DNA from 3 places in the Streptomyces sp. NPDC021012 genome. Region 1 is predicted to be linked to each of the others. Evidence: predicted binding sites of a transcription regulator. Region 1 holds the regulator's gene; each other region holds the start of a gene.
The links. The regulator HrcA, encoded in region 1, represses chaperone genes, less so after heat shock. The targets are predictions, from matches to a motif close to TTNGCACTCNGNNNNNCNGAGTGCNAA.
Positions count from the first base shown of each region.

Region 2: groL (chaperonin GroEL) is a predicted target of HrcA. The motif match lies at 2,884-2,910, and genes of this name have one in related genera.
Region 3: groES (co-chaperone GroES) is a predicted target of HrcA. The motif match lies at 906-932, and genes of this name have one in related genera.

Region 1 covers NZ_JBIRQU010000004.1:240,743-245,184, forward strand. Annotated here, with positions in the region: gene ACH4TP_RS15245 (DUF3097 domain-containing protein) at 1-315, opposite strand, end outside; gene ACH4TP_RS15250 (MBL fold metallo-hydrolase) at 546-1,274, opposite strand; gene hrcA (heat-inducible transcriptional repressor HrcA) at 1,424-2,443, shown strand; gene dnaJ (molecular chaperone DnaJ) at 2,444-3,583, shown strand; gene ACH4TP_RS15265 (nitronate monooxygenase) at 3,658-4,442, shown strand, end outside.
Region 2 covers NZ_JBIRQU010000017.1:16,110-20,551, reverse strand. Annotated here, with positions in the region: gene ACH4TP_RS35200 (glucosyl-3-phosphoglycerate synthase) at 1-223, opposite strand, end outside; SAM riboswitch class I at 345-542, shown strand; gene thrC (threonine synthase) at 560-1,846, shown strand; gene ACH4TP_RS35190 (MoaD/ThiS family protein) at 1,861-2,136, shown strand; gene ACH4TP_RS35185 (cold-shock protein) at 2,564-2,767, shown strand; gene groL (chaperonin GroEL) at 3,075-4,442, shown strand, end outside.
Region 3 covers NZ_JBIRQU010000001.1:830,667-835,108, reverse strand. Annotated here, with positions in the region: gene ACH4TP_RS03785 (polysaccharide deacetylase family protein) at 1-571, shown strand, start outside; gene ACH4TP_RS03780 (hypothetical protein) at 568-885, shown strand; gene groES (co-chaperone GroES) at 1,032-1,340, shown strand; gene groL (chaperonin GroEL) at 1,452-3,080, shown strand; gene ACH4TP_RS03765 (ester cyclase) at 3,148-3,846, opposite strand; gene ACH4TP_RS03760 (hypothetical protein) at 3,893-4,442, shown strand, end outside.

The DNA.
Region 1 (4,442 bases):
TCGGGCCACGCGCGCGCGTGCGCCCGGGACCGCGACCGAGCCGGAGGCCGTACGGGTGGGGCGCGACGGGCCCGACACCGGACGGACCAGGGTCACGACCTTGCCCTCCAGGAGGAAGCCGCGCGGTTCCAGCGGGAAGACCCGGTGCTTGCCGAAGCGGTCCTCCAGGGTCACCGTGCCCGCCTCGCAGCGGATCACCGCCCCGCAGAAGCCGGTGGTGACCTCCTCCACGACCAGGTCGTGGTCCGCCGGGACCTCCGGCACGGGCGCCGACTTCTTCCAGGGCGGCGTCAGATCGGGGTTGTAGCTGCGCATGGGCTCGATCCTGTCCAGGACGCGGTGGTGGGGAATCTGCTGGGGGTCCGGGGGTCGTCCCCCGGGGGATGCGGCCAGGGCGGCGTCAGATCGGGGTTGTAGCTGCGCATGGGCTCGATCCTGTCCAGGACGCGGTGGCGGGGAATCTGCTGGGGGTCCGGGGGTCGTCCCCCGGGGGATGCGGCCAGGGCGGCGTCAAGTCCGGGTTGTAGCTGCGCATTCGGGTGACGTTAGGGCACCTCGAAGCGCCTTGCCAGTTCATCGCGTTGTGCCCGGACGAACGTGGCGTCCACCACCGCCCCGTGCCCCGGTACGTACGCCGCCTCCTCGCCGCCGAGGGAGAGGAGGCGGTCGAGGGCGTCGGGCCAGCGGGACGGGATGGCGTCGGGGCCGGCCTGGGGTTCGCCGGACTCCTCGACGAGGTCGCCGCAGAAGACGATCTCGCGGGTGCCGGGGACGCAGAGCGCCAGGTCGTGGCCCGTGTGGCCGGGGCCCACGTTCGCCAGGAGGACCTGGCGGTCGCCGAGGTCGAGCGTCCACTCGCCGGAGACCACGTGCCGCGGGGCCACCAGGACGTCCGCCGCCGCCTCCGCGGCCGCCGGGTCCAGGCCCTGCGCCACCGCGTCCCCGTACAGCTCCTCCCGGGCCCGCGCCCCGCTCAGGAGGTCGTCCGAGCCCACCGCGCCGAAGACCTCCGCCCCGGCGAACGCCGCCGTGCCGAGGACGTGGTCGAAGTGGGGGTGGCTGAGTGCGATGTGCGTCACCTTCCGGCCGCCCGTGAGTTCCGCCACCTGCGCCCGCAGCTCCGCGCCCTCCGCGAGCGAGGCCCCCGTGTCGTACAGCAGCACCCCCTCCGTACCCAGGACCAGCCCGACCGTGGCGTCCCAGACGGGCAGCCGTCGCCGGCCCACCCCGTCCGCGAGCCGCTCCCATCCACACGCTTCCCAATCCACGTCCATGGGGCGACGCTAACGGGTGCGGGCGCCGCCTCCTTGCCAGGAGCGATGCCCGCCGCCGTACACTGGCCGGGGGATCGCTGGCACTCGGACAGGGCGAGTGCCAAAAGCGGAGCAACCGGAACGACCGTCTACAGCTGGAGGTGCGCACGATGCTCAGCGAACGCAGGCTCGAGGTCCTGCGCGCCATCGTCCAGGACTACGTCGGGACGGAGGAGCCCGTCGGCTCCAAGGCGCTCACGGAGCGCCACAAGCTCGGCGTGTCGCCCGCCACCGTGCGCAACGACATGGCCGTCCTGGAGGAGGAGGGGTACATCGCCCAGCCTCACACCAGTGCCGGACGCATTCCCACCGACAAGGGCTACCGGCTCTTCGTCGACCGGCTCGCCGGCGTCAAGCCGTTGTCGACGCCCGAGCGGCGGGCCATCCACAACTTCCTCGACGGAGCCGTCGACCTCGACGACGTCGTCGGCCGCACGGTACGGCTGCTCGCCCAGCTGACCCGGCAGGTCGCCGTCGTCCAGTACCCCTCGCTGACCCGCTCGACCGTCCGGCACGTGGAGCTGCTCTCGCTGGCCCCCGCCCGCCTGATGCTCGTCCTCATCACGGACACCGGCCGGGTCGAGCAGCGGGTCGTCGACTGCCCCGCGCCCTTCGGCGAGACCTCGCTCGCCGACCTGAGGGCCCGGCTCAACAGCCGGGTGGTCGGCCGTCGGTTCGCCGACGTGCCGCAGCTGGTGCAGGACCTCCCCGAGTCCTTCGAGGAGATCGAGGACCGCGCCACGGTCTCGACCGTGCTCGCGACCCTCCTCGAAACGCTCGTCGAGGAGCACGAGGAGCGGCTGATGATCGGCGGCACCGCCAATCTCACCCGCTTCGGACACGACTTCCCCCTGATGATCAGGCCCGTGCTCGAAGCCCTTGAGGAGCAGGTCGTGCTCCTCAAGCTGCTCGGCGAGGCCAAGGAATCGGGCATGACCGTACGCATCGGGCACGAGAACGCCCACGAGGGGCTGAGCTCCACGTCCGTCGTCTCGGTCGGCTACGGTTCGGGCGGCGAGGCAGTCGCCAAACTCGGCGTGGTCGGACCGACCCGCATGGACTACCCCGGAACGATGGGAGCGGTACGCGCAGTGGCACGTTACGTCGGACAGATCCTGGCGGAGTCGTAAGTGGCCACGGACTACTACGCCGTACTCGGCGTACGCCGCGACGCGTCCCAGGACGAGATCAAGAAGGCGTTCCGGAGGCTCGCGCGCGAGCTGCACCCGGACGTCAATCCCGATCCCAAGACGCAGGAGCGCTTCAAGGAGATCAACGCCGCCTACGAGGTCCTCTCGGACCCGCAGAAGAAGCAGGTCTACGACCTGGGTGGCGACCCGCTCTCGGCCTCCGGCGGCGGTGGCGCGGGCGGCGGCTTCGGAGCGGGCGGCTTCGGCAACTTCTCCGACATCATGGACGCCTTCTTCGGTACGGCTTCGCAGCGCGGCCCGCGCTCGCGGACCCGCCGCGGCCAGGACGCCATGATCCGCCTGGAGATCGACCTCAACGAGGCGGCCTTCGGCACCACCAAGGACATCCAGGTCGACACGGCGGTCGTCTGCACCACCTGTTCGGGTGAGGGCGCCGCGCCCGGAACCTCCGCGCAGACCTGTGACATGTGCCGCGGCCGCGGCGAGGTCTCCCAGGTCACCCGGTCCTTCCTCGGCCAGGTCATGACCTCCCGCCCCTGCCCGCAGTGCCAGGGCTTCGGCACGGTCGTCCCGACCCCGTGCCCCGAGTGCGCCGGCGACGGCCGCGTGCGGTCCCGCCGCACCCTCACGGTCAAGATCCCGGCCGGTGTCGACAACGGCACCCGCATCCAGCTCGCGGGCGAGGGCGAGGTCGGCCCCGGCGGCGGCCCCGCCGGCGACCTGTACGTCGAGATCCACGAGACCCCGCACGAGGTCTTCCAGCGGCGCGGCGACGACCTGCACTGCACGGTCACCATCCCGATGACCGCGGGCGCGCTCGGCACGAAGGTGCCGCTGCAGACCCTCGACGGCGTCGAGGAGATCGACATCCGGCCGGGCACGCAGTCCGGCCAGTCGATCCCGCTGCACGGGCGCGGCGTCACGCACCTGCGCGGCAACGGCCGGGGCGACCTGGTCGTCCACGTCGAGGTGACGACCCCGAGCAAGCTCGACGCCGAGCAGGAGCGCCTGCTGCGCGAACTGGCCAAGCTGCGCGGCGAGGAGCGGCCCACGGGTCAGTTCCAGCCGGGGCAGCAGGGGCTGTTCTCACGCCTGAAGGACGCGTTCAACGGGCGGTAGGACGTGAGGAAGGGGCGGCACCCGGTGTGCCGCCCCTTTCCGTTGTCCGTGCGCGGGCATGACACGATGCCCATATGTCCCCCACCGCACTGAACGATCTCTCTCGGTTTCCGATCGTGCAGGCCCCCATGGCCGGTGGCGCCTCCTGTCCCGAGCTCGTCGGGGCCGTCTGCGAGGCCGGGGCGCTCGGCTTCCTCGCGGGCGGGTACAAGACGGCCGGAGGCCTGTACCAGGAGGTCAAGCGGGTGCGCGGGCTCACCGCGCGACCCTTCGGGGTCAACCTCTTCCTGCCGCAGGACGGCCGGCCCGCCGACCCCGCCGCCGTCGAGGTCTACCGCCACCAGCTCGCCGGCGAGGCCACCTGGTACGAGACCCCGCTCGGCGAGGCGGACGAGTGCCGTGACGACGCGTACGACGCCAAGCTGGCCATCCTCCTGGAGGACCCGGTCCCCGTCGTCTCCTTCACCTTCGGCTGCCCCGCCCGCGAGACCTTCCACGCCTTCGACCGCGTCGGTACGTACACGATCGTCACCGTCACCTCCGCCGACGAGGCCCTCGCCGCGGAGCGGGCCGGCGCCGACGCCGTCTGCGTCCAGGGCGTCGAGGCCGGCGGGCACCAGGGCACGTACCGCGACGACCCGGCCGACGAAGGCGCCCCCGGCACCGGGCTCCTCACCCTCGTCACCCAGGTCCGCGAGGCCGTCGCGCTGCCGATCGTCGCCGCCGGAGGGCTCATGCGCGGCGCGCAGATCGCCGCCGTCCTCGCCGCCGGCGCCGACGCCGCCCAGCTCGGCACCGCCTTCCTCCCCTGCCCCGAGTCGGGCGCCCACCCCCTGCACAAGCAGGCCCTGACGGACCC
Region 2 (4,442 bases), on a different contig from region 1:
AGCCCGAGTCGATCACCACCAGCTCGTCGACGAGGGGGACGGACTCGGTCATCAGCTCGCGACGGATCACGGAGACGATGTCCCCGACCGTCGCCTCCTCGTTCAGCGCGGGCAGGACGACGCTGACCGTCGTCCCCCGCTTGGCGGCGAGCACCCGGTCCAGCGGGCGGTCGGACACGGACCAGGACCGCCGGGCCAGCCAGCGCTCCACTTCCTCCAGCAACGTGATCTCCATCTCGCGGATCGGACGTCGGTCTCCACCTTCGAGGCCTTCGGTTACAGTCTTGAACAACGCGGATGCCCGATGCATGTCGGGGTGCCGCCCGCGTCTCACAATCGAATACCGCTCATCCAGAGGGGCAGAGGGAAACGGCCCGTTGAAGCCCCGGCAACCCTCCAGTCGGTTTGTCTCGCCCACCCGTCTCCCGGCCACCACCCCTAGTGGTGTCCTGACGGACGCAGCTTGTTTGCGCGAGGTCCCCGGCTAGGGAAGGTGCCAAATCCGTCTCATGGCGAAAAATTCGTCATGGGAAAGATGAGGAGAAAGGGCCTCGCCTCCATGGCTGTTCAGACCGTCGCACCCGCAACCACCGTCGACCTCGGTCCCGCGTCCGGGCTCTCCTGTCGCGAATGCGGTGAAGTCTTCCCGCTCGGCCCGATCTTCGCCTGCGAACTCTGTTTCGGACCGCTCGAAGTCGCGTACGACCTCCCCGCCGGCGACCCGGAGGAGCTGCGCAAGCGGATCGAGGCCGGCCCCGCCAACATCTGGCGCTACGCCCCGCTCCTGCCCGTCCCCGCGGACGTCGCCGAGAAGCCCAACCTGAACCCCGGCTGGACCCCGCTCGTCAAGGCGGACAACCTGGCCCGCGAGCTGGGCGTCGCCCCCGGCAAGCTCTTCGTCAAGGACGACTCCGGCAACCCGACGCACTCCTTCAAGGACCGGGTCGTCGCCCAGGCGCTCGAAGCCGCCCGCGCCTTCGGCTTCACCACCCTCTCCTGCTCCTCCACCGGCAACCTGGCCGGCGCCGTCGGCGCCGCCGCCGCCCGCGCCGGCTTCCGCTCCTGCGTGTTCATCCCGCACGACCTGGAGCAGGGCAAGGTCGTCATGGCCGGTGTCTACGGCGGTGACCTCGTCGCCATCGAGGGCAACTACGACGACGTCAACCGCTTCTGCTCGGAGCTCATCGGCGACCCGCTCGGCGAGGGCTGGGGCTTCGTGAACGTCAACCTCCGCCCGTACTACGGCGAGGGCTCCAAGACGCTCGCGTACGAGATCTGCGAGCAGCTCGGCTGGGTCATCCCCGACCAGCTCGTCATCCCGATCGCCTCGGGCTCGCAGCTGACGAAGATCGACAAGGGTCTCCAGGAGCTCATCAAGCTGGGCCTCGTCGAGGACAAGCCGTACAAGATCTTCGGCGCCCAGGCCGAGGGCTGCTCCCCGGTGTCGGCGGCCTTCAAGGCCGGCCACGACGTCGTGCGGCCCCAGAAGCCGAACACCATCGCCAAGTCCCTCGCCATCGGCAACCCGGCCGACGGCCCGTACGTCCTCGACATCGCCCGCCGCACCGGCGGCGCCGTGGAGGACGTGAACGACGAGCAGGTCGTCGAGGCCATCAAGCTCCTCGCGCGGACCGAGGGCGTCTTCGCGGAGACCGCGGGCGGCGTGACCGTCGGCGTCACCAAGAAGCTCGTCGAGGCCGGTCTCATCGACCCGGACCTCACCACCGTCGTCCTCAACACCGGCGACGGACTCAAGACCCTGGACGCGGTGGCCGACACCTCTCAGGCGACCGCCACCATCCGCCCGAGCCTGGACGCGTTCCGCGACGCCGGCCTGGCGCTCTGAAAGGTAACGAAGACATGGCCGTGAACGTCCGCATCCCCACCATCCTCCGCACCTACACGGGCGGGCAGTCCGAGGTCCAGGCCGAGGGCGCGACCCTCGCCGAGGTCATCGCGGACCTGGAGAAGAACCACACGGGCATCGCCGCCCGCGTCCTGGACGACCAGGGCAAGCTGCGCCGCTTCGTCAACGTCTACGTGAACGACGACGACGTGCGCTTCGAGCAGGGCCTGGAGACGGCCACCCCGGCCGGCGCGGGCGTCTCGATCATCCCGGCCGTCGCCGGAGGCTGACCGTTCGGCACAGTGCCGGCTGCTGCTGACCCTTCACCGATCCTTACCGGTCAGTACGAATTGCCCCTTCCGCGCTATAAGCGGAAGGGGCAATTCTGCATGGTTGAGCGCGGTAGAGTTGGGGAAGTCCCCTCCGCTGCTCGTGCCAAACGCATATGAGAATGCGCCCGCACGTGACAAGAAGCAGCCAAAGTACCGGTGCGTTGTGTACGTTCTGCGCGTTTTGCCGGGCCCGACTTGCCCCGTCATCCAGGGGATCCTCCCCAATTCCCCTTTCCGGCGTGCCCAGAATTCTCGGTCGAATGACCTGTTGCAGAGGGCAGTTGGGCAGATACATTCAGCGGCGGTCGACGCGTTCCGGCGCAGGGTCTGACCCGGGTCCGCGAGGTGCGGTCCCGCGCAAGGGCCAGTAATAGGGGAGTTAGGCATGGCTCAGGGCACCGTCAAGTGGTTCAACGCGGAGAAGGGCTACGGCTTCATCGCGGTAGACGGTGGTGCGGATGTTTTCGTCCACTACAGCGCGATCCAGATGGATGGCTACCGCAGTCTCGAAGAGGGCCAGCGGGTCGAGTTCGAGATCTCGCAGGGCCAGAAGGGTCCGCAGGCGGACATGGTCAAGCTCGCCGTCTGAGCGCGGCGCGATCGGCCACCGACGCAACGCCGTCGAGGGGTCCGCATCCCTGAGGGGATGCGGACCCCTCGTGCGTTCCCGCCCTGTCCGGATCCCCTCCCGAAACCCGAGAGTCGCTTGCACTCTCATAGGGCGAGTGCTAATCATTGGCGTTAGCACTCGGAAGGTGAGAGTGCTTACGAGGATCGGGCAGACGAGGTCCGCGGCCAGGTGGGGCAAGGAACCACAGGGCACGCAGGCCGTCCGTCGCGGGCGTCGGCGCGGTCCTGGAGCGTTATCCACCCCATGTCCGGGAGGACCACTTCACATGGCCAAGATCATCGCGTTCGACGAGGAGGCCCGGCGCGGTCTCGAGCGCGGCATGAACCAGCTCGCTGACGCCGTCAAGGTCACCCTCGGCCCCAAGGGCCGCAACGTCGTCCTCGAGAAGAAGTGGGGTGCCCCCACGATCACCAACGATGGTGTCTCCATCGCCAAGGAGATCGAGCTCGAGGACCCGTACGAGAAGATCGGCGCCGAGCTGGTCAAGGAAGTCGCCAAGAAGACGGACGACGTCGCCGGCGACGGTACGACCACCGCCACCGTCCTCGCCCAGGCGCTCGTCCGCGAGGGCCTCCGCAACGTCGCCGCGGGTGCCAACCCGATGGCCCTCAAGCGCGGCATCGAGAAGGCCGTCGAGGCCGTCTCCGGCGCCCTGCTCGAGCAGGCGAAGGATGTCGAGACCAAGGAGCAGATCGCTTCCACGGCCTCCATCTCCGCCGCCGACACCCAGATCGGCGAGCTCATCGCCGAGGCGATGGACAAGGTCGGCAAGGAAGGCGTCATCACCGTCGAGGAGTCGCAGACCTTCGGTCTGGAGCTCGAGCTCACCGAGGGCATGCGCTTCGACAAGGGCTACATCTCGGCGTACTTCGCCACCGACATGGAGCGCATGGAGGCGTCGCTCGACGACCCGTACCTCCTGATCGTCAACTCCAAGATCTCCTCCGTGAAGGACCTCCTTCCGCTCCTGGAGAAGGTCATGCAGTCGGGCAAGCCGCTGCTGATCATCGCCGAGGACGTCGAGGGCGAGGCCCTGTCGACCCTGGTCGTCAACAAGATCCGCGGCACCTTCAAGTCCGTCGCGGTCAAGGCCCCGGGCTTCGGCGACCGCCGCAAGGCCATGCTGAACGACATCGCCATCCTCACGGGCGGCACGGTCATCTCCGAGGAGGTCGGCCTCAAGCTCGAGAACGCGGGCCTGGACCTGCTCGGCCGCGCCCGCAAGGTCGTCATCACCAAGGACGAGACCACCATCGTCGACGGTGCCGGTGACAGCGACCAGGTCGCCGGTCGCGTGAACCAGATCCGCGCCGAGATCGAGAACTCCGACTCGGACTACGACCGCGAGAAGCTCCAGGAGCGCCTCGCGAAGCTGGCCGGCGGCGTGGCCGTCATCAAGGCCGGTGCCGCGACCGAGGTCGAGCTCAAGGAGCGCAAGCACCGCATCGAGGACGCCGTTCGCAACGCGAAGGCGGCCGTCGAGGAGGGCATCGTCGCCGGCGGTGGCGTGGCCCTGCTCCAGGCCTCCAACGTCTTCGAGAAGCTCGAGGCGGACCTGTCGGGCGACGAGGCCACCGGTGCCAACATCGTCAAGCTGGCCCTTGAGGCCCCGCTGAAGCAGATCGCGGTCAAC
Region 3 (4,442 bases), on a different contig from region 1:
GACCAAGCAGAAGGTCGTCTTCCTGACGATCGACGACGGCGCGGAGAAGGACCCCCGGCTGCTGAAGATGATGACGGAGCTGCGGATCCCGTACACCGCCTTCCTCAGCAACTACCTCGTCAAGGACGACTACGGCTACTTCGCGAGGATGCAGAAGTCCGAGGAGTCCGGCGTCGCCCTCCAGAACCACACCCTCAACCACCGCTACCTGCCCGGCCTGTCGTACGGCGAGCAGAAGCGCGAGATCTGCGGGATGCAGGACGTCATCGAGAAGCGCTTCGGCAAGCGGCCCCCGCTCTTCCGCCCGCCGTACGGCAACTACAACGAGGACACCCTGGTCGCGGCCAAGTCCTGCGGCGTCAAGGCGGTTCCGCTCTGGGCCGCCGAGGCCTTCCCCGACCACATGGAGTGGCGCGAGTGGGACCGGGACCTGCACCCCGGCGACATCGTGCTCACCCATTTCCGGGGCAAGGAGGACTGGAAGGGCACGATGCCGGACATGATCCGACGGGTGATGAACGTGATCACGTCGAAGGGGTACGCGGTGGCGAAGCTCGAGGACTACGTGTGAGGACGCGGGGGCGGCGATGGGCCGCCGTGCTCGTGGTGACCGGCGCGCTCCTCACCCTCCCCGCCTGCACCTCCTCGGTCGACCCGGCCGACCCGATCGACCCGATCGAGCGGCTCGGCCGGAAGGCGGCGGAGCGGGTGGGGCCCCGGCCCAGCCCGGCCGAGACCGTACGGACCGTCCGGGCGGCGGTGGACGCGAAGCGCTGCGAAGAGCCCCCCGTACTGCGGACGGCCACGCGTCCGGCCACGCGTACAGGCACGCGCACCGTCACGCCACGGAGCGAGGAATTGGCACTCCGCTTGACCGAGTGCTAATCGCGGTCATAGTCTCGGCTCTGGCACTCCCCACCGGAGAGTGCCAACACAGCGACGGGCAGGTCCGGCACCCGCGACGACGGATCCACCTGGTCGCCACCTCAGACAGTTAACCCCGTGAGATCTCCGAAGGGGGAGGTCGGATCGTGACGACCACCAGCTCCAAGGTTGCCATCAAGCCGCTCGAGGACCGCATCGTGGTCCAGCCGCTCGACGCCGAGCAGACCACCGCCTCTGGCCTGGTCATTCCGGACACCGCCAAGGAGAAGCCCCAGGAGGGCGTCGTCCTGGCCGTTGGCCCGGGCCGCTTCGAGAACGGCGAGCGTCTGCCGCTCGACGTCAAGACCGGCGACATCGTGCTGTACAGCAAGTACGGCGGCACCGAGGTGAAGTACAACGGCGAGGAGTACCTCGTCCTCTCGGCTCGCGACGTGCTCGCGATCGTCGAGAAGTAATTCGCCGAAGTATCTGAAGCAGATGCTTTGAGCTGCGCCCCTTGACCCCGCACCGGGCGTCCGGGGGCGCAGTTCGTTCCACCTTGAATCCGAGAGGGCTGAACCGCTCCCATGGCGAAGATCCTGAAGTTCGACGAGGACGCCCGTCGCGCCCTTGAGCGCGGCGTCAACAAGCTTGCCGACACGGTGAAGGTGACGATCGGCCCCAAGGGCCGCAACGTCGTCATCGACAAGAAGTTCGGCGCCCCCACCATCACCAACGACGGTGTCACGATCGCCCGCGAGGTCGAGATCGAGGACCCGTACGAGAACCTCGGCGCCCAGCTCGTGAAGGAGGTGGCGACCAAGACCAACGACATCGCGGGTGACGGCACCACCACCGCCACCGTGCTCGCCCAGGCCCTGGTCCGCGAGGGTCTGCGCAACGTCGCCGCCGGCGCCTCCCCGGCCGCCCTGAAGAAGGGCATCGACGCCGCCGTCAAGGCCGTCTCCGAGGAGCTCCTCGCCACCGCCCGCCCGATCGAGGACAAGTCCGACATCGCCGCCGTCGCCGCGCTCTCCGCGCAGGACCAGCAGGTCGGCGAGCTCATCGCCGAGGCGATGGACAAGGTCGGCAAGGACGGTGTCATCACCGTCGAGGAGTCCAACACCTTCGGCCTGGAGCTCGACTTCACCGAGGGCATGGCCTTCGACAAGGGCTACCTGTCCCCGTACATGGTGACCGACCAGGAGCGCATGGAGGCCGTCCTCGACGACCCGTACATCCTGATCCACCAGGGCAAGATCTCCTCGATCCAGGACCTGCTGCCCATCCTGGAGAAGGTCATCCAGGCCGGCGCCAGCAAGCCGCTCCTGATCATCGCCGAGGACGTCGAGGGCGAGGCCCTCTCCACCCTCGTCGTCAACAAGATCCGTGGCACCTTCAACGCCGTCGCCGTCAAGGCCCCCGGCTTCGGTGACCGCCGCAAGGCGATGCTCGGCGACATGGCGACGCTCACCGGCGCCACCGTCATCGCCGAGGAGGTCGGCCTCAAGCTCGACCAGGCCGGTCTGGACGTGCTCGGCACCGCCCGCCGCGTCACCATCACCAAGGACGACACCACGATCGTCGACGGTGGCGGCAACTCGGAGGACGTGCAGGGCCGCGTCAACCAGATCAAGGCCGAGATCGAGTCCACGGACTCCGACTGGGACCGCGAGAAGCTCCAGGAGCGCCTCGCGAAGCTCGCCGGCGGCGTGTGCGTCATCAAGGTCGGCGCCGCGACCGAGGTCGAGCTCAAGGAGAAGAAGCACCGTCTGGAGGACGCCATCTCCGCGACCCGCGCCGCGGTCGAGGAGGGCATCGTCTCCGGTGGTGGCTCCGCGCTCGTCCACGCCGTCAAGGTCCTCGAGGGCAACCTCGACAAGACCGGCGACGAGGCCACCGGTGTCGCGGTCGTCCGCCGCGCCGCCGTCGAGCCGCTGCGCTGGATCGCCGAGAACGCCGGCCTCGAGGGCTACGTCATCACCTCCAAGGTCGCCGAGCTCGACAAGGGCCAGGGCTTCAACGCCGCGACCGGCGAGTACGGCGACCTGGTCAAGGCCGGCGTCATCGACCCGGTGAAGGTGACGCGCTCCGCCCTGGAGAACGCCGCCTCGATCGCCTCCCTCCTCCTCACCACCGAGACCCTCGTGGTGGAGAAGAAGGAAGAGGAGCCGGCGGACCACGGCCACGGCCACGGTCACGGCCACTCCCACTGAGGCAGCTGACTGACAGCTGAGGCCCGGTGCTCCCGTCGCGGGAGCACCGGGCCTCACTGCTCCGCCCCTACTCCTCCACCGCCCCGAGCTGCTCCATCAGCCCGAGCATGTCGTACTGCCACCACCCCTCCACGGCCTTCCCGTCCTCCCGGAAGCGGTGGACGACCATCCCGGTCATGCTCACCTCCATCCCGGTCGGCTGGATCCCCATGAAGTCGCCGACCTGCGTCCCCTTCCACGTCCAGCGCGTGCAGACCCGGTCCCCGTCCGCGATCTGGTCGTCGACCGTGAACGTGAAGTCGAACGCCGCCCGCCACATCTCGGACTCGCGCCGCAGCGCGTCCATCCCGACCGTGTCCGTCGGATTGTTCGGATCGTGGTCGTGATACCCCTCGGCGAACACCTCGTCGAGCGGCGGCAGCTCCCCGGGCATCGCCACCAGCTCGAAGAACCGCCGGGAGGCCGCCTTGTACATCTGCTCGTCCCGCACCACGTCCAGATCGGTGAAGGTCGGCATCTCGTCACAGAGCGCGACCATCTCCCGGAAGATCCGGTCCGTCTCGGGAAGCTGCGAGTTCCGCATGGCCACGTCGTACGAGGGGAACTCGACGATCTCCACGACGTGCGAGGCATCCGACCGGTCCTTGCCGACGATGCTGTGCGTCGCGGTCCGCTTGCCCTTGGTCTGCTCGACCCACCGGTCCATGAGCCGGTTCAGGTCCTCGACCCGGCTCGTCTTGCAGTCGATGATTTGTACGAAGGTCATGACGCCTCCCGGCCCAGGTAGGACCTTTCCAGTCTAGGTTGAGTGCATGGAGTGGGCAGGGGAGAAGCGTCCGGTCACCGTCGACAACAGCGCGGGCACCGTTGTGATCGGAGACGGGAACCGCGTGGTGGCCGGGGCCCCGCCGGCGGTCCGCTCGGCGTACTGGGAACAGGTGCGCCGCATCGCCCCCGCCGAACTCGTCGGACGTGAGGAGGAGTTGGCCGAGCTCGCCGACTTCTGCCGCACCGGGGCCGGGTACGTGTGGTGGCGGGCGGACGCCTGGGCGGGCAAATCCGCGCTGATGGCATGGCTCGCCCTCGCCCCGCCCCCGGGCGTACGGATCGTCCCCTTCTTCATCACCGCCCGCCTCGGCGCGCAGAACGACGCCGTCGCGTACGTGGACGTCGTCCTCGAACAGCTCGCGGAGTTGGCCGGCGAGGGGCTGCCCGCCCTGCTCACCGCCGCGACCAGGGAGGCCCACCTGCTGCGCCTCTACCGCACGGCCGCCCGCGCCTGCGCCGCCCGGGGCGAACGGCTCGTGCTCCTCGTCGACGGCCTCGACGAGGACCGGGGCGTGACGACCGGGCCCGACGCCC